DNA from 4 places in the Massilia sp. BKSP1R2A-1 genome. Region 1 is predicted to be linked to each of the others. Evidence: predicted binding sites of a transcription regulator. Region 1 holds the regulator's gene; each other region holds the start of a gene.
What was found. The regulator LexA, encoded in region 1, represses DNA repair genes until DNA is damaged. The targets are predictions, from matches to a motif close to ACTGTATNNNNATACAGT.

Region 1 (4,243 bases):
GCCTGCCAGCAGGGCTTCATGGCCAACTTCAATGCGACGGTATCGGACGGCAAGCATATTCCTGCCGAGGTGCTGGGCATGATGACGCCATCGGAAGTCAAGCGCGCCCGCGACCATGTGCAGGCGGTCTATGCCAGCCTGAAGGCGAAGGCCATCGCCGACGTCAACACCGTCGCCAGCAAGCAGATGGAATGGCATAAAGCGACGGACGCCTTCGCCAAGGAAGAAAACCTGCGCATGGCCATGCGCGCCGACGAGGAAAAGCGCATGTACATCGAGCAGCAGCGCCGCCAGAATGACGATCGGCGCCTGCTGATGGATCGTAAGCCCAGCACGAAGCCGGCCCCACCGGTTGTGGCCCCTACCCGGCGCTAAGCTTTCCGGCAGCCCTGGCTGCCGGAATTGTTTCAACGGTTGAGCGAGCGGCGCACTTGCCGCTATCATGGGGCTCCATCCCTCACCGTGTGCGACCATGAAGACCAAGCTGTTCCTTGCCTCCCTGCTGCTGTGCGGCGCCGCCTTTGCCGGCGAACTGGAAGACGCCAACGCCCTGTTCGAGAAGCAGGACTACGCGGGCGCCATGAAGCTCTACACCAAGCTCGCCAATGCCGGCAATCCGGCCGCCCAGCAGGCCCTCGGCCAGATGTATTTCTACGGCGAGGCGGGGCAGGTCGACGAGGCGAAGGCGGTCGAGCTGTTCAAGAAGGCGGCTGCCAAGGGCAACAAGGTCGCGATCGCCTCGCTCGAGCTGATCGACCAGCGCGCCAAGCGCCGCGCCGACATCGACTACTGGATCAAGGGCTACGATGGCGCCGACCTGAAGACGGGCGAGTACCGCTGCGTGGCGCCGCGCATTCCGGCGATGTCGAAGATCAACGCCGATATCGACCGCATCGGTGCGGCCGTGAAGGCCTGGCAGGAGTGCTACAACAAGTACGTCACCCACCTGAACAATTCCATGCCCCTGGCCAAGCGCATTCCCGCCGACATCCAGAAGCTGATGAACAAGGAAGAGACGGAGAAGTCGAACGCCTACCTGGCCCAGCTGCAGGAAAACCTGAGCGAAGAGGCGAGGGTGAGCTCGAAGCTGCTGCTGGCCGATTTCGACGCCTGGCGCAAGGCGACGGAAAGCTATGTGGAGCAGCACAACAAGATGGTCAAGGACGCCAAGAAGGATTCCTACTGGGCGGACAAGAAGATCCAGTAAGACGAATGCGCCAATAAAAAACGGGGTAGTCGAGGCCAGCGGCCCCGACTACCCCGTTGTGCGTGTGAAGCGCGGACTCAGTGCCAGCTGCGCATCAGCCCCACGGCCAGGCCTTCGAGTGCGAATTCGTCTTCCGGCGATACCTGGATGACCTTGAAGTCAGGGTTTTCCGGCAACAGCTCGACCATGTTGCCGGTCTTGCGGTAGCGCTTGACGGTGACTTCCTCGCCCAGGCGGGCGACCACGATCTGGCCGTTCTTGGCGCTGTCGATCTTCTTGACCGCCAGGAAGTCGCCATCGCAGATGCCGGCATCGCGCATCGACCAGCCCTTGACCTTCAGCAGGAAGTCCGGACGGGCCGAGAACATGGCGGCGTCGACGGAATAGGTGGCTTCCACGTGTTCCTGGGCCAGGATGGGCGAGCCGGCGGCCACGCGGCCGACCAGCGGCAGCGACATCATGAGGGCGGCCGGCGGCATCGGGATCTGTTCGACCGAGGCGCCCACCAGGCGGATGCCGCGCGAGGTGCCCGGGGAAATCTCGATGGCGCCCTTGCGCGCCAGCGCCTGCAGATGTTCCTCGGCGGCATTGGCCGACTTGAAGCCCAGTTCGGCCGCGATTTCGGCGCGGGTCGGCGGGAAACCGGTGTTCTCGATCGCTTCCTTGATCAGGTTGAGGATCTGTTCTTGCCTTGCAGTGAGCTTGAGCATGGATGTACCACTGATATCATTCGAGACTGTATTTTTATACAGTGTTCGAGCAAACGCAAGCTATTTCGTTGTCTCAAGCGCGGTTTGTGTGTAAGTTACGCGCGGGGTGCGTTCTACGCACCGTTTGAACATGCCGCCTACAGTCGGCCGGCGAAGCATGCTCCGCAGAAAAATTTTCAAAAGGTAACTACATGGCAAAGCTCGGGTGCCTTCAGCACATTAAGCTTAGCGGTTTTCGCTCAATACGTTCGCTTGATCTAGAGCTGAAGAGATTGAATGTCCTCATTGGTCCGAATGGGGCTGGCAAATCGAATTTCATCAGCTTCTTCAAGTTCATGAATCGTTTGCTTGAAAAGGAGCTGCAGCTCTTCGTGCGAGCCGGACTAAACGGCGCGGATCGCACACTTTTTTTTGGACGCAAGACAACGGATGAGCTCCATATCGATCTCCATTTTTCGCCTAATGGTTACCGAGCCACAATGGTGGCGACCAATGACGATAGTTTGGTGTTCAAACGTGAGCAGGCATTGTTTCACGGTGGTGAAATAGGCTACGCAGGGGGTACGAAGGTGCGAGACCTCGCGCCGCCCGGTGCGGCAGAGTCAGGCCTCCCGCTGCCCGGTACCGGCACGCCTAGTCAGCACGTCGCGGGCTACCTGCGTGACTGGAAGGTTTACCATTTTCACGACACTAGCGACACAGCACGTGTCAAGGGTGCGTATAGCATTCATGCAACAGAGCGCCTGCTACCACAGGGGGAGAACTTAGCTGCTTTCCTGTATGACATACGTGAAACTGAAAATTACCGTCGCATAGTCCATACCATTCAACGCGTTGCCCCATACTTTCATGACTTTGTGTTCGTGCCTGAGCCAAACGACACTATTCGCCTGCGCTGGAAACACAAGGGAAGTGAAGATTACTTTGATGCGACGATGCTTTCAGATGGAACTCTGCGTTTCATTTGCATGGCAACCTTGCTCTTGCAGCCAAAATTGCCAACTATCATTCTTTTGGATGAGCCTGAGCTTGGCTTGCATCCATTCGCTATGCAGCTCTTGGCCGCGATGATGCGCTCAGCGAGTGAGATCACGCAGATCATTGCTTCGACGCAGTCAGTGACGTTAGCGAATCAATTTTCTTGGGAGGACATGGTCGTTGTCGATCAAGTGGAAAACGCATCGGCTTTTCGTCGCCTGAGCGAGGTCGAGGTCTCGGAGTGGATGAAAGAATACCGGATCGGTGATATCTGGGAGATGAATGTCCTGGGAGGGACGCCGGAATGACGCGCTTGGCAATTAGCGTCGAAGGTGCGACCGAGCGGGAGTTTGTCCAGCGCGTACTAAAGCCGTACCTGACCCCTTTCGGAAAGCAGGTTACCGCCATCGACCTTCGTGGTAATGTGAGTCTGGATAAAATGGCTGGGCAACTGCCTGCGCTGTTCGGATCATTCGATCGAGTCAGTACCCTTTACGACTTCTACGGCTTTAAAGGGCGCGGCACTTTGTCCGTAGACGAGCTTGAAGCAGAAATGGTGGCTCGAGTGGGGGAGGGAAGGGGCCAGCGCTTTTTGCCATATATCCAAAAATATGAGTTCGAAGCGCTACTGTTCGCGGTTCCCGCTCATGTGGTGGAATGGTTGAGTGGTGGAGATGCTGAGCTAGTGCTACTGAACGATGCAGTGCACCGTAGTGGCTCGCCCGAGAACGTGAACGGAGCAGTGGAGACAAGTCCATCTCATCGATTGAAAAACATCTTCAAAGCCTACGACAAAAAACTACATGGTCCTGAGATTCTCGAGCTGGCAGGACTTCAGGAAATTCGAGCGCATTGTCCCAGATTTGATATGTGGGTGACCCGGCTGGAGGCGCTCTAGTCCTGTTGCTGCGGTTCGCAATCCATGCTATGATCGTGGGCTTTCCCTTCCCACACTCGTCTTGACGCCGAGGTGGGCATTTGTTTAAACGTCCTTAAGGAGTGTTGCATGCGTCATTATGAAATCGTTTTTATCGTCCACCCGGACCAGAGCGAGCAAGTCCCGGCGATGATCGAGCGTTACAAGACCACGGTGACCAGCCGCGGCGGTAACATCCATCGCGTGGAAGACTGGGGCCGCCGTCAAATGGCTTACCAGATCCAGAAGCTGCCGAAAGCCCACTACATCTGCATGAACATCGAGTGCGACAACGAGACCCTGGTCGAGCTGGAAACCGCATTCAAGTTCAACGATGCCGTCCTGCGTCACCTGACCGTCAAGATGAAGAAGGCCGAAACCGCACCGTCGCCGATGATGAAGTCGGTCCAGCGCGAAGACGCAGCCAAGAGC
Region 2 (4,243 bases), on a different contig from region 1:
GGCCGCGCTGTCCATCGTGTCGAATACGGCGTCCGGCTACTTCAACCTGCTCGGCCTGGACGCCCAGCTGGCGCTGGCGCGCGCGACCCTGGCCTCGCGCGAGCGCTCCTTCGCGCTGGCGCGCCACCAGTTCGAGGTCGGCTACAGCTCGCGCCTGGAGATGTCGCAGGCCGAGGCCGAGCTGCATGCGACGGCCGCGGTGGTGCCCCAGCTGGAACGCGCCATCGCCCAGCAGGAACAGGCATTGCGCCTGCTGGTGGGCGCCAGCCCCGGACCGGTGGCGCGCGGCGTTCCGCTGCTGGAGGTGCGCCTGCCGGCGCCCGCGCCGGGGCTGCCCTCGGAACTGCTGCGCCGCCGTCCCGACATCGCCCAGACCGAGCGGCAGGTCGCGGCCGCCGACGCCAGCCTGGCCGCTGCGCGCGACCAGCTGCTGCCGTCGATCCGCTTCAGCGCCTCGCTCGGCGCGCAGGGAGGAAGCGTCGCCCGCCTGCTGCGCGATCCGGTCGAGTTGTGGAGCGTGGGCGGCAGCGTGCTGGCGCCGATCTTCGACGGAGGGCGCCTGCGCGCCCAGGCCGACATCGCCGCCACCGTGCGCGACCGCGCCCTGTTCGCCTACGAGAACGCGGTGCGCGCCGGCTTTGCCGAGACCGAGAATGCGCTGGCCGGCATCGATGGCCTGCGGCGCCAGCTGTTCGAAGCCGAGGCGCGCAGCCGGGCCGCGAACGAGGTGCTGCGGGTGGCGCGCAACCGCTACGCCAACGGCTACGCTTCCTACCTCGAAGAGCTGGACGCCCAGCGCACCGCCTTCAGCGCCGAGACCAATGTCCTGCAGCTGCGCGCCAGCCTGCTCGCGGCCCACGTCGACCTGTACCGCGCCCTGGGCGGCGGCTGGACGCCGGCGCCATGAGCGAAGCGATCGTGAAACGGGCGCGCTGCGCGCTGTGCCTGCGGGCGGCCTCGGGCTGCATCTGCCGGTGGATCAGGCCGCTCGACTCCGAGGCGGCCCTGCTGGTGCTGCAGCATCCGCTGGAGGTCGGCAACGCCAAGAACAGTGCGCGCCTGCTGCACCTGTGCGTGGACGGCAGCGCGCTGGCGGTGGGCGAGGCGTTTGATCCGCCCGAACTGGAGGCGCTGCTGCATGCGGATGGGCGCACGCCCGTGCTGCTGTATCCGGAGACCCCGGGAGATGCCGCCTTGCCCGCGCCGCCGCCCTTGGCCTTGACGCCGGCGCGCGCGCTGCGCCTGGTGGTGCTGGACGCCACCTGGCGCAAGAGCCGCAAGATGCTTTACCTGAATCCGCTTCTGCAGCGGCTGCCGCGCCTGGCCCTGCTCGATGTGGCGCCGTCCGGCTACCGTATCCGCAAGGCTCACGCGCCGCACCAGCTCTCGTCGCTGGAAGCCGCCGCCCTGGCGCTGGGCCAGCTGGAGGGCAATGCGGAAAAGTTCCGCCCCCTGTTCGATGCCTTCGAGGGGTTTGTGGAACAGCAGGCCGCCTTCATGCCGCACGTGCGGCCCACTTGAATTCCGGATGGGAGCGGCGTAATATACTGTATAGACATACAGTAATGGACCCAGCGTGCACGACCGCCAACTCCCGCCCGAACGAGAACGCCTGGACGAGCAGCCCATGCTCGGCCCGCGTCCGCTCGCCGCACGCAAGGGGCGGGGCGCCGTCTCCAATCTGCAGGGCCGCTACGAGGTCAATGGCCGCGAGGAATTCGACGACGGCTGGGAGCGCGACGAGGACGAAGCGACGGGCATCCGCACCGTCGTCAGCGATGAGATCGCCAAGAGCATCCTCTCGCGTAACAGTTCGCCCGACATTCCCTTTAACGTCTCGCTGAACCCCTACCGCGGCTGCGAGCAGGGTTGCATCTATTGCTTCGCGCGCCCCACGCACAGCTATCTCGGCCTGTCGCCCGGCCTCGACTTCGAAAGCCGCCTGTTCGCCAAGGTCAATGCGGCCGAGCTGCTGCGGCGCGAACTCGCCAAGCCGGGCTACGTGCCGGAACACATCGCCATCGGCGTCAACACCGACGCCTATCAACCCTGCGAGCGCGAGCGGGGCCTTACACGCCAGGTGCTGGAAGTGCTCAAGGAATGCCGGCATCCCTATGGGCTGATCACCAAGTCCTCGCTGATCGAGCGCGACATCGACCTGGTCGCGCCGATGGCAGAGAAAGGGCAGGCCTGCGCCGCCATTACCCTGACCACGCTCGACCCGCAGATCGCGCGCACGCTGGAACCGCGCGCGGCGGCCCCGGCCCGGCGCCTGCGCACCATCCGCACGCTGACCGAAGCCGGCATCCCGGTCAGCGTGAGCGTGGCGCCGATCATCCCCTTCGTCACGGAACCGGAAATAGAGCGCATCCTGGAAGCGGCGCGCGATGCCGGCGCCGTCAGCGCGCATTACGTGGTGCTGCGCCTGCCGTTCGAGGTCAATCCGCTGTTCCAGCAATGGCTGGAAGCGCATTTCCCCGAGCGTGCGCAGCGCGTGATGAACCGTGTGCGCGATATGCGCGGCGGCAAGGATTACGACAGCGAGTTCGGCAAGCGCATGCAGGGAGAGGGTGTCTGGGCCGACCTGATCCACCAGCGTTTCACCAAGACAGTCGAGCGCCTCGGCCTGGGCAAGCTGGGTAGTCGCTTCGACCGGCTCGATGCGAGCCAGTTCCGGCGCCCGCTGGTGGTGCCGGCGGCGCTGCAGGGGAAGAGCGGCAAGTCAGGCACGAAGACGGCGGGACAGCTGGATCTGTTCTGAGTAAGTTTGGGGGCGCGGAGCGGTATTTTCCGTAGGGTGGTCGGCTACGCCGACCGCGCGTCCAAATTTCGTCCGCGAGGAGATAACGCCGTTTACAGGGGAGCTGAACTACGATGGAGAGAACAATTATTTGTATCTTCCTCAATCAGTCAGACAGACCCTGGCCCATGGCGCAGGGGCGGGCTACTGGCCCAGGCAGATGATTTTCGTCGCGTATTCAGCGGCATTGCTTTTCTTGCTGGCAGCCCAGTCGATGACTTCCTGCGCCTCGGCGACCGACATGACCGTGGCCTTTTCCTTGTTCTTGATAAAGGAAACGCCTTCGAACTTGCCTTCCCTGCTGCGCATGACCTTGGCAAACACGGGAGGCTTCTTCTCGCCATCGGCGATTTTGTTTTGCTGCACGAGGTAACGCTGGTCCTTATTTTCCATATGAACGCTCTGTAAGTGGGAAGACAGGCGCCATTGTACGGCCTTGGGACCAGGGGCGAGGGGGCGGGCGGCGCCGGCGCCGCGCTCGGGATGGCGGCGCAGGCAGCCGCTCGTGAGCGGCCGCTGTTGCCACCACCTCCGGCAGGCGCGGCGGCGGTGTCTATTGTGTGATCCTGACGGTGTCGAGGATGCCCTGGATTTCCGCCCGCGTGCCCGTCTTTTCGTCCTGCCGCGTCCCTGCACCGATCATGAAGAAATAATCTCCACGCGGGACGATCCAGAGTTCGGACGAAGTGGGAAAGCTGCGCCCATCGGGCAACTCCATGGTGTAGTCGATCCGGGCGTAAGCCGACTGAATTCCTGCCACCTTCACCTCGACCGGGGCCTGGACCAGGGAGAAGTCCTTGAAGGTCTTCTGGAACTGCGGCAGGATCAGCCTGATGAGTTCCGTCGCCGGAATGCCCTTCAGCTGGCCATAGGGCTTGAGGTTGACCTTGAAGCTGGGATTGACGTCGTCGAAAGGCTCCTGGTACTTGCTCATTGCGACCAGCGGCGCGCTGGCGTACTGCTTCATCAAGGCATGGAACTCCTCGTCGCCGAGTTTCATCCGCTTGATGTTGTCCATGTTCTGCGCCGCACTGAGGTAGTGCCAGCCGGCGGGCTTGCTGAGTGCGAGGCCCGCCGTCGGATTGCTGAAGGCGTTGGTGTCGGCGGCGAAGGCCGCGGCGGCGGGCGCAGCCAGTGCCAGCGCCGCCAGGGCGTGCGTGAAGCGATGCATGAAGGCTCCTGATCTCGAGAGTACGCTTACCTGGCTGGGGCAGTGGATTTCGGCTTCTCGACCTTCCCGTGCACCTCATTGACCATCATGAGTGCCGCCGAGCTGAAGAACTTGTGGTACTCCGCCACCATCTCGCCGCTCTGGATGACGGGATCGGTCGCCACCCAGGTCTTGGCCTCGTCGATATCCGCGGTGGCCAGGATGAAGATCCCGCGCCGGTCCTCCTTGCCGTCCAGCGGCCCGGCGACCGCCAGTTTCCCTTCGAAGGCCAG
Region 3 (4,243 bases), on a different contig from region 1:
TCTCGCGCTGCACCGGGGTCTTGTGCAGGCGGCGCTTGCCGCGCGGCTCCCACTTGAAGTGCTTGACCGCGTTGGTCAGGTAGATGGTCTTGCGATCCACCCCGGCCTGGGCGAAGACCTGGTCGAGCAGCTTGCCGGCCGGGCCGACGAAGGGCTTGCCGGCCAGGTCTTCCTGGTCGCCGGGCTGCTCGCCGACGATCATGATGGGCGCGCGTTTCGATCCTTCCCCCGGCACGGCCTGGGTGGCGTACTGCCACAGCTCGCAGCGCCGGCATTCGTCGAGCTTGGAAGGCTGCTCGCGCTCCGGCTGGGCCTTCTCCGCCGAGATCGGGATCGTCGTCGCCCCGCGCTTGGCGCCGACCGCCTGTACCTGTCCGATCTTGCGTGCGCCGAGTTCGGCCTGGCTCACGAGCGACGGCACGATGGCGCCTTCCGGGAGGTTCTTCCAGAAGCGCGCCGGGATGTGGCTCTGCATCAGCTGGGCGTTCACGCGCGCCGGGTTGAAGATGCTGCGGTAGTAGGTGAGCCAGAGCGCCTCGCCGGCATCGTCGAGATCCGCCGCGCTCGACATCAGGGGGCCGGTGTTGTGCAGCGTGGCGCCGTCCCACAGGACGCTGGCCTCGGGCGTGGCGATCATCCAGCTCACCTTGCCCATGCGGGCGACGAAATGTTCGGCCACCTGGGGCAGGACGTCGTGGCGCGGCTCGAACCAGGCCACGAAGCGCGGCGGGCCGGCATCCACGGGCCGCTCGCGGAATCGGATGTAGGCATGCATGTCGTGCTCCTCGCGACGCACCGCCTTCACCATGGCGTGCAGGCGTCCGCCGTCCGGGTCGGCGGGCGACTGCACGTCATGCTCGCCCTGGGTCCAGCGCCACACCACGCGGTAGAGGAAGGCCCAGCGGTCCGGGTCGCGGAAGCAGGCGGCGCGCTGCAGCATCTCCATCAGCGAGCGTGGCAGGTGCGGCGCCGCTTTCGTTTGACTGGATGGGATGGCTGCACTATCGGGCGGCCCGGCGCTCGGCGTCGCACCCGAGAACAGGTCGTCGGCGCCCGGCCTGGTCCACGTCACCGCCTCGGGCGGCACGCCGGCGCGCAGCAGCTCGCGCGCCGCCTCGCGCCATTCGGCGAAGCTGTTCACCGCGAGGAAGGCGCCGCCGTTCGCGGCAGCGCCGGCGGCGCTGGCGGCGTCGGGATTCATGCCGCCTGCAGTTCCGGCCACAGGTTCATCTGCTCGGGCGCGTCGGCCAGGTGACGCCGCAGGATGTGGGAACTGGCGGCTCCGTCAGCCGGCTTGTAGTCGGCGGTGACGATGAAGGGAGCCAGCTTCTTCATGCTGCAGCGCAGGCGCGACAGGTCTTCCCAGCGGATACGGCGGATGCGGCGCAGCTCGACGATGCGCTTTGCATTGCGGATGCCGATGCCGGGCACGCGCGCAATCATGGTCTCGTCGGCGCGGTTCAGGTCGAGCGGGAAATGCTCGCGGTTACTCAATGCCCAGCCCAGCTTGGGGTCGACGTCGAGCGCCAGGTTGCCGGACGTCGGCATCAGCTCGCCCGCCGTGAAGCCGTAGCCGCGCAGCAGGAAGTCGGCCTGGTAGAGGCGGTGCTCGCGCAGCAGCGGCGGTGGCGCCAGGGGCACGCTCTTCGGGCTCTGCGGGATGGGGCTGAAGGCCGAGTAGTAGACGCGCTTGAGTTTATAGCTGCCGTAGAGCGTCTCGGCGGTGTTCAGGATGGTGTGGTCGTCGCTGCTGTCGGCGCCGACGATCATCTGGGTGCTCTGCCCGGCCGGCGCGAAGTTCGGCGCCTTCGGTTCTTCCGCCTTTTCGTCCAGCTTGCGGCGGATCGAGCCCATCGCGAGCTTGATGGTGTGGACGTTTTTTTCCGGCGCGAGGCGGCTCACGCTGTCGTGGGTGGGCAGCTCGATGTTGACGGACAGGCGGTCGGCCCAGCGGCCCGCTTCCTCGATGAGCAGCGGATCGGCATCAGGGATGGTCTTGAGATGGATGTAGCCGCGGAATTTATGGACTTCACGCAGCTGGCGCGCCACGGCCACCAGCTGCTCCATCGTGTAGTCGGCTGACTGGATGATGCCCGAGCTCAGGAACAGTCCGTCGATGTAGTTGCGCACGTAGAAATCATGCGTGAGCTTGACCACCTCTTCCACCGAGAATCGGGCGCGCGGCACGTTGGACGAGCGGCGGTTGATGCAGTACTGGCAGTCGTAGATACAGAAATTGGTGAGCAGGATCTTCAGCAGCGACACGCAGCGGCCGTCGGGCGTGTAGCTGTGGCAGATGCCCATGCCGGTGGTGGCGCCGAAGCCGTCCTTGTCTTCGGAACTACGTTTCGGCGCGCCACTGCTGGCGCAGGACGCGTCGTATTTCGCGGCGTCGGCCAGGATTTCTAGCTTGTCGGTAAGTTCCATCGCGAGAGGTGAACTGTATGGGCATACAGTATACTATCGCGCGCGTATGCACAGGTGAGCGGGGTCAACTGTGTGCGGTTCAAAGGCGGGGCATGTTCCTGATGAGGCGGTTCAGGTCCTGGTAGGGTGGGCAGATTCTGCCCACGCGTTCGAATCACGTCTCATGGCCCGCTCCGTGGCTCGAATCCGTTCGTTGACCGTGTGGGCGGAATCCGCCCACCCTACAACTGCCAGATCAGCGGATCGGCTTGCCGTCCGCATCCACCACGCTCACCGTCCCCCAGCCCAGCGAACGCACACCCGCCTCGATCTTGCGCAGGTCGCCGATCACGATCCACACCGCCTCATCCGGCTTGATGAACTTCGACGACGCGGCGCCCAGCTGCTCCGGGCTCAGGGCGCGCACATTCGACGCATACTTGTTCCAGTAGTCGTCGGCCAGGCCCAGGTTCACGGTTTCCAGCCCGGCCGCTTCCAGCGCGGCGAGGGTGGAGAAGCGGCCCGGCAGGCGCGCGGTCATGTTGCGCATGATGCTCTCGTACTCGGCGCCGACCAGCGGACGTTCGCCGGCCACGCCGCGCAGCTCCTTCTGCACTTCACGCATCGCTTCGACCGTCTTGTCGGTCTGGACCGGCGCGATGATGTAGAAGGGACGCTGGCCGCGGACGTCGGTCAGGCGGGCCTGGGTGCCGTAGCTCCAGTGCTTGTCCAGGCGCAGGTTGCGGTTCAGGCGCGAGGTCGCCATGCCGCCGAAGTTCATCATGACCGGCTCCATCGCCAGGTCTTCGGGCTGGCCCTGGACTTGCGAGACGTGGGTCGCGACGATGGTCGACTGCGGCGCGTCCGGCTTGTCGACCAGGATCAGGCGCTTGCCCTGGGTCGCAGGCACGGTGCTCATCTTCTTGGCGGGAGCTTGTCCCTGCTGCCACTTGCCGAAGCTCGCTTCCAGCATCGGCAGGAGCTTCTCCATGGTGGTGTCGCCGGCCACGACGATGGTGGCGCTGCCCGGCTTGAACCAGGTGGCGTGCCATGCGGCGAGGTCGTCGCGGGTGATCGACTGGACGCTGCCTTCGAAGCCGGAGGCCGGTTTGCCGTAGGCGTGTTCCGGGCCGTACAGGACCGCCGGGACCAGGCGCAGGGCCAGGCTGTTCGGCTGGGCCTTTTCCTGGCCGATGCCGGCGATGCGGCGGGTCTTCGCGAGCGCGAACTGGTCTTGCGGGAAGCTCGGCGCCAGCGCCGCTTCGGCCATCAGGTTCAGTGACGGCGCCAGGTTGGCGCTGGTGGCCTGCAGGCGCACCAGGGACTGGTCCTGGCCGGTACCGGTGGTCAGGCGCGCGCCGAGATTTTCCAGCGCGTCCGACAGGGCGAAGGCGTCACGCGACTTGGTGCCCTTGTCCAGCAGGTCCAGCGCCAGCGAAGCGGCGCCCGCCTTGGCGGCCGTGTCGGACGCCGCGCCGGCGTCGACCGCCAGCGAGACGTTGACGATCGGCGCGGTGTGGCGCTCGAGCAGCACGACCTTCAAGCCGTTCTTCAGCTGGCCGCGCTGCAGGGCCGGGAACTTCACGTCCGGCGCGTCGCCCAGGGCCGGCAGCTTCTTGCGGTCGATGGTCGACTTGGTCGCCGCCAGCTTGGCCGAAGGACGCACGGTCATGGTGTAGTGGTTGGCGCGCAGCCAGCGGTTGGCGGCAGCCTTGACGTCTTGCGGGGTGCTGGTGGCGAACAGCTCGAGGCGGTCGAGGTAGGCGTCCGGCTTGCCGCCGTAGGTCTCGCTTTCGGCCAGCACGTCGGAACGGCCGCCCATGCCGCCCAGGCGCTC
Region 4 (4,243 bases), on a different contig from region 1:
CGTGCCGAGAATGCGGTAGAAGCGCTCGAACACGTGGGCGCGCTCGGTGGGGGCGATGCCGGGACCGGTGTCCTCGACCTCGAGCAGGGCCTGCTCGCCGTCGCGCCGCACCCGCACCGTCACGCTGCCACCGGAGGGCGTGTAGCGCAGCGCGTTGTCGATCAGGTTCGACAGCAGTTCGCGCAGCATCAGGGCGTTGCCGGCGATCGGCAGCGGCTTGTCCTGCGGTTCTTCGGGCAGTTCGAGGCCAAGGTCGATCTGGGCGGCAAACGAGGCCTGCACCCAGTCCTGCACGGTGGCGCGCGCCAGCTGGGCCAGGTCGATCTCCTCGAAGGCCAGGCCGGCGTGCGGCTGGTTCTCGGCGCGCGCGAGCGCCAGCAGCTGGTTGACCAGGCGGGTGGCCGATTCCGAACTCGTGGCCAGCTGCTCGAGCGAGCGGTGGATCTCGCCGGGGTCGACCTGGCGCAGGGCCAGCTCGGACTGCATGCGCATGCCGGCCAGCGGCGTCTTCATCTGGTGGGCGGCGTCGGCGATGAAGCGCTTCTGCATCTCCACGGTCTGGGCCAGGCGTTCGAGCATGTCGTTGAAGGAGCCGACCAGCGGCGAGATCTCTTCCGGCACCTGGCGCGGATCGATCGGCGACAGGTCGTCCTGGGGCCGGGCGCGGATGCGTTGCTGCAGCTCGGCCAGCGGAGACAGGCCGCGCGAGAGGGCGAACCAGACCAGGGCCAGGATCACCGGCAGGATGATGAACTGGGGCAGGATCACGCCCTTGATGATCTCGTTGGCCAGGTGGGCACGCTTGTCCAGGGTCTCGGCCACCTGCACCAGGGCCAGCTCGGGCTCCGCGCCCTTGCCGGGCTCGCGCAGCGGGTCCAGGTTCACATAGGAATAGGCGACCCGCACCGGCGTGCCGTGGATGCTGTCGTTGCGGAAGGAGACGGCGCCGCCGCGCGCCTGGTCGTCGCTGCTGCCGGCGCGCGGGCGCGGCAGGTCGCGGTCGCCGTCCAGGTGCAGTCCGGCCGGGCCGCTGATCTGGAAGTAGACGCTGTCGACGTCGTCGGCGCGAAGCACGTCGCGCGCGCTGCCGGGCAGCTGCACCACGGGCTTGCCGGACACGGTGCGGATCTGCTGCGACAGCACGGTCACGCGGTCTTCGAGGGCGTCGTCGAAGGGCTGGTTGGCGATCGACTTCGCCACCAGGTAGGTGATGGCGATGCTCATCGGCCACAGCAGCAGCAGCGGCGCCAGCATCCAGTCGAGGATCTCGCCGAACAGCGAGTGGCGGATGTTCTCGTCCGGCTCGGGATTGGGCGGGACGTAGAGGGGAGCGGCCTGCTGCGGCGGCTCCGGAGGACCGGCTTCCAGCCCGGCGTCGCGATCGTTCACTTGCTCTCTGGCGTAGGAGTGCGCGGGGTATCCGAGTATTTTTCGAGGCAGTAGCCAAGGCCGCGCACGGTGGCGATGCGCACGCCGCCGACCTCGATCTTCTTGCGCAGGCGGTGCACGTAGACCTCGATGGCGTTGTTCGAGACTTCCTCGCCCCATTCGCACAGGTGGTCGACCAGCTGCTCCTTCGAGACCAGGCGTCCGGTGCGCGCCAGCAGCACTTCCAGCAGGCCGAGCTCGCGCGCCGACAGGTCGAGCATCTGGTCGTTGATATAGGCGCTGCGGCCGACCTGGTCGTAGACCAGCGGTCCGTGTTTCACGACAGTGGGGCCGCCGCCGGCGCCGCGGCGGGTGAGGGCGCGCACCCGCGCCTCCAGCTCGGACAGGGCGAAGGGCTTGGCCATGTAGTCGTCGGCGCCCAGGTCCAGGCCTTCGACGCGCTGCTCGACCGAATCGGCGGCGGTGAGGATCAGCACCGGCAGGAGCGAGGAGCGGGCGCGCAGGCGGCGCAGCACTTCCAGGCCGGACAGCTTGGGCAGGCCGAGATCGAGGATGAGGAGGTCGAACTCCTGGGTGGACAGGGCCGTGTCGGCATCCTGGCCGTTCTTGACGCAATCGATGGCGTAGCCGGACTGGCGCAGCGACCGCGTTAATCCATCGGCAAGTACGCTATCATCTTCGGCGAGCAAAATTCGCATGGGGACCTCGGTAGAACATTTAGACCAGAACGGCCCCTATTGTGTTTGATTTATCGCAACAATGCGAGCCTACCACACCGCCATTTTTCGCTTGCCTAAACTACTGGATTTATATACAGTAGTAACTCTTGATTTGCGTGGTAGCGCCCCTACCTTGCCTACTCCACAGCTGAAAGTACACCATGGACGACAAAAAAACCGCATTAAACGTCGCTGAAAAGGGCAAGGCACTCGCAGCCGCCCTGGCGCAGATTGAAAAGCAGTTCGGCAAGGGCTCGGTCATGCGCATGGACACCAGCGCACCGGTCGAGGAAGTGCAGACTGTTTCCACCGGCTCGCTGGGCCTGGACATCGCGCTCGGCGTCGGTGGCCTGCCGCGCGGCCGTATCGTCGAAATCTACGGTCCGGAATCGTCGGGTAAAACCACCCTGACCCTGCAGACCATCGCCCAGATGCAAAAGCTCGGCGGCACCTGCGCCTTCATCGACGCCGAGCACGCGCTCGACGTGACCTACGCGCAAAAGCTGGGCATCAACCTGGGCGACCTGCTGATCTCGCAGCCGGACACCGGCGAGCAAGCCCTCGAAATCACCGACGCCCTGGTGCGTTCGGGTTCGGTCGACCTCGTGGTCATCGACTCGGTGGCGGCGCTGACCCCGCGCGCCGAGATCGAAGGCGACATGGGCGACTCGCTGCCGGGCCTGCAGGCACGCCTGATGTCCCAGGCGCTGCGCAAGCTGACCGGCTCGATCAACCGTACCAACACCCTGGTCATCTTCATCAACCAGATCCGTATGAAGATCGGTGTGATGTTCGGCAGCCCGGAAACCACGACCGGCGGTAACGCGCTGAAGTTCTACGCCTCCGTGCGCATGGACATCCGCCGTACCGGTTCGATCAAGTCGGGTGACGAGGTGATCGGTAACGAAACCAAGGTCAAGGTCGTCAAGAACAAGATCGCGCCGCCGTTCAAGGAAGCCCACTTCGACATCCTGTACGGAGAAGGCACCTCGCGCGAAGGCGAAATCCTGGATCTGGGCGCCGACAACAAGATCGTCGAGAAGTCGGGCTCCTGGTACTCCTACAACGGCGAACGTATCGGCCAGGGCAAGGACAACGCCCGCCTGTTCCTGAAAGAGCGTCCGGCACTGGCACGCGAAATCGAGAACAAGGTCCGTGTCGCCCTGGGCGTGCGCGAACTGCCGCCGGTCGCTGCTGAAGACGGCGGCAAGGACGGCGGCAAGCCGAACCTGAAGGCAGTCGGCGAGTAATCGCCGGGTCGCTAAAACGCCGGACCGCCTGGAGTATCAGTAGCACATGCCAGCACCCCAGCTCAGCCTGAAAGGACGCGCGCTTCGTTTCCTCTCGATGCGCGAACACAGCCGGCTCGAGCTGGGCCGTAAGCTGGCCCGTTATGCCGAGGAGGGCGATGATGTGGAAGCCCTCCTCGATTTCCTTGAAAAGAACAACTGGCTGTCGCAGGAAAGGTTCGCCGAATCCCTGATCAACAGGAAGGCGGGCCGTTTCGGTAACAGCCGCGTCATGGCCGAGCTCCAAAGCCATGGCGTTACCGGCGAAGCACTGGCCGAGATCAAGGCCGAGCTCGCCGACAGCGAAACGACGCGCGCCATCGAAGTGTGGCGGCGCAAGTTCGGCACCGTCGCCGCCGATGCGGCCGAGCGTGCCAAGCAGATGCGTTTCCTGCTGCAGCGTGGCTTCTCCCAACGCGCTGCCCGGATCGCAATGCAGGGCGCTCCCGACGACGACGAGCTGTAGGCAGGTTTGTAGTTCGAGCCTGCTGTCCCTGACGAGCCGGCCTGGCCCCAGGCTTGCTCCGACGATATGCCAGGCGCGGCCGCAGGCCTGTCCATATCACCCTCATTCTCGCGCTCCCGCTCGGGCAGCGCAGCTCCGGCGCCAGCGTGGAGCGTCATTCCCGATATGCCCAGGCATATTCCTCAACGGGCGATGGCGCTGCACGCTGGCGCTTGTCTGTTGACCTTTCGTAGCCCCCCGCCCGATACCGACCCATCGCGCCCCCGGGCCGCGACTCCGCTTCTCGTAGGGTGGGCAATCCTTTGCCCACGCGTTCAAATGGCAGGGCCTTGCCCGTCGCATCCGTGAGTTGAACGCGTGGGCGGAGGACCGCCCACCCT

Region 2: the regulator LexA is predicted to act here: its motif matches at 1,547-1,564, upstream of ACQ7JA_RS07065 (PA0069 family radical SAM protein).
Region 3: the regulator LexA is predicted to act here: its motif matches at 2,440-2,457, upstream of ACQ7JA_RS20800 (putative DNA modification/repair radical SAM protein).
Region 4: the regulator LexA is predicted to act here: its motif matches at 2,190-2,207, upstream of recA (recombinase RecA).

What each region holds. Positions count from the first base shown of each region.
Region 1 covers NZ_JBOBRE010000008.1:243,247-247,489, forward strand. Annotated here, with positions in the region: gene ACQ7JA_RS14580 (tetratricopeptide repeat protein) at 1-375, shown strand, start outside; gene ACQ7JA_RS14585 (tetratricopeptide repeat protein) at 473-1,207, shown strand; gene lexA (transcriptional repressor LexA) at 1,285-1,917, opposite strand; gene ACQ7JA_RS14595 (AAA family ATPase) at 2,109-3,203, shown strand; gene ACQ7JA_RS14600 (DUF4276 family protein) at 3,200-3,793, shown strand; gene rpsF (30S ribosomal protein S6) at 3,902-4,243, shown strand, end outside.
Region 2 covers NZ_JBOBRE010000003.1:313,134-317,376, reverse strand. Annotated here, with positions in the region: gene ACQ7JA_RS07075 (efflux transporter outer membrane subunit) at 1-907, shown strand, start outside; gene ACQ7JA_RS07070 (tRNA-uridine aminocarboxypropyltransferase) at 904-1,521, shown strand; gene ACQ7JA_RS07065 (PA0069 family radical SAM protein) at 1,628-2,761, shown strand; gene ACQ7JA_RS07060 (hypothetical protein) at 2,945-3,193, opposite strand; gene ACQ7JA_RS07055 (hypothetical protein) at 3,354-3,971, opposite strand; gene ACQ7JA_RS07050 (YciI family protein) at 3,998-4,243, opposite strand, start outside.
Region 3 covers NZ_JBOBRE010000015.1:128,159-132,401, reverse strand. Annotated here, with positions in the region: gene ACQ7JA_RS20805 (UdgX family uracil-DNA binding protein) at 1-1,201, opposite strand, end outside; gene ACQ7JA_RS20800 (putative DNA modification/repair radical SAM protein) at 1,198-2,427, opposite strand; gene ACQ7JA_RS20795 (M16 family metallopeptidase) at 2,663-4,243, opposite strand, start outside.
Region 4 covers NZ_JBOBRE010000017.1:67,959-72,201, forward strand. Annotated here, with positions in the region: gene ACQ7JA_RS22030 (sensor histidine kinase) at 1-1,389, opposite strand, end outside; gene ACQ7JA_RS22035 (response regulator) at 1,386-2,087, opposite strand; gene recA (recombinase RecA) at 2,270-3,358, shown strand; gene recX (recombination regulator RecX) at 3,405-3,863, shown strand.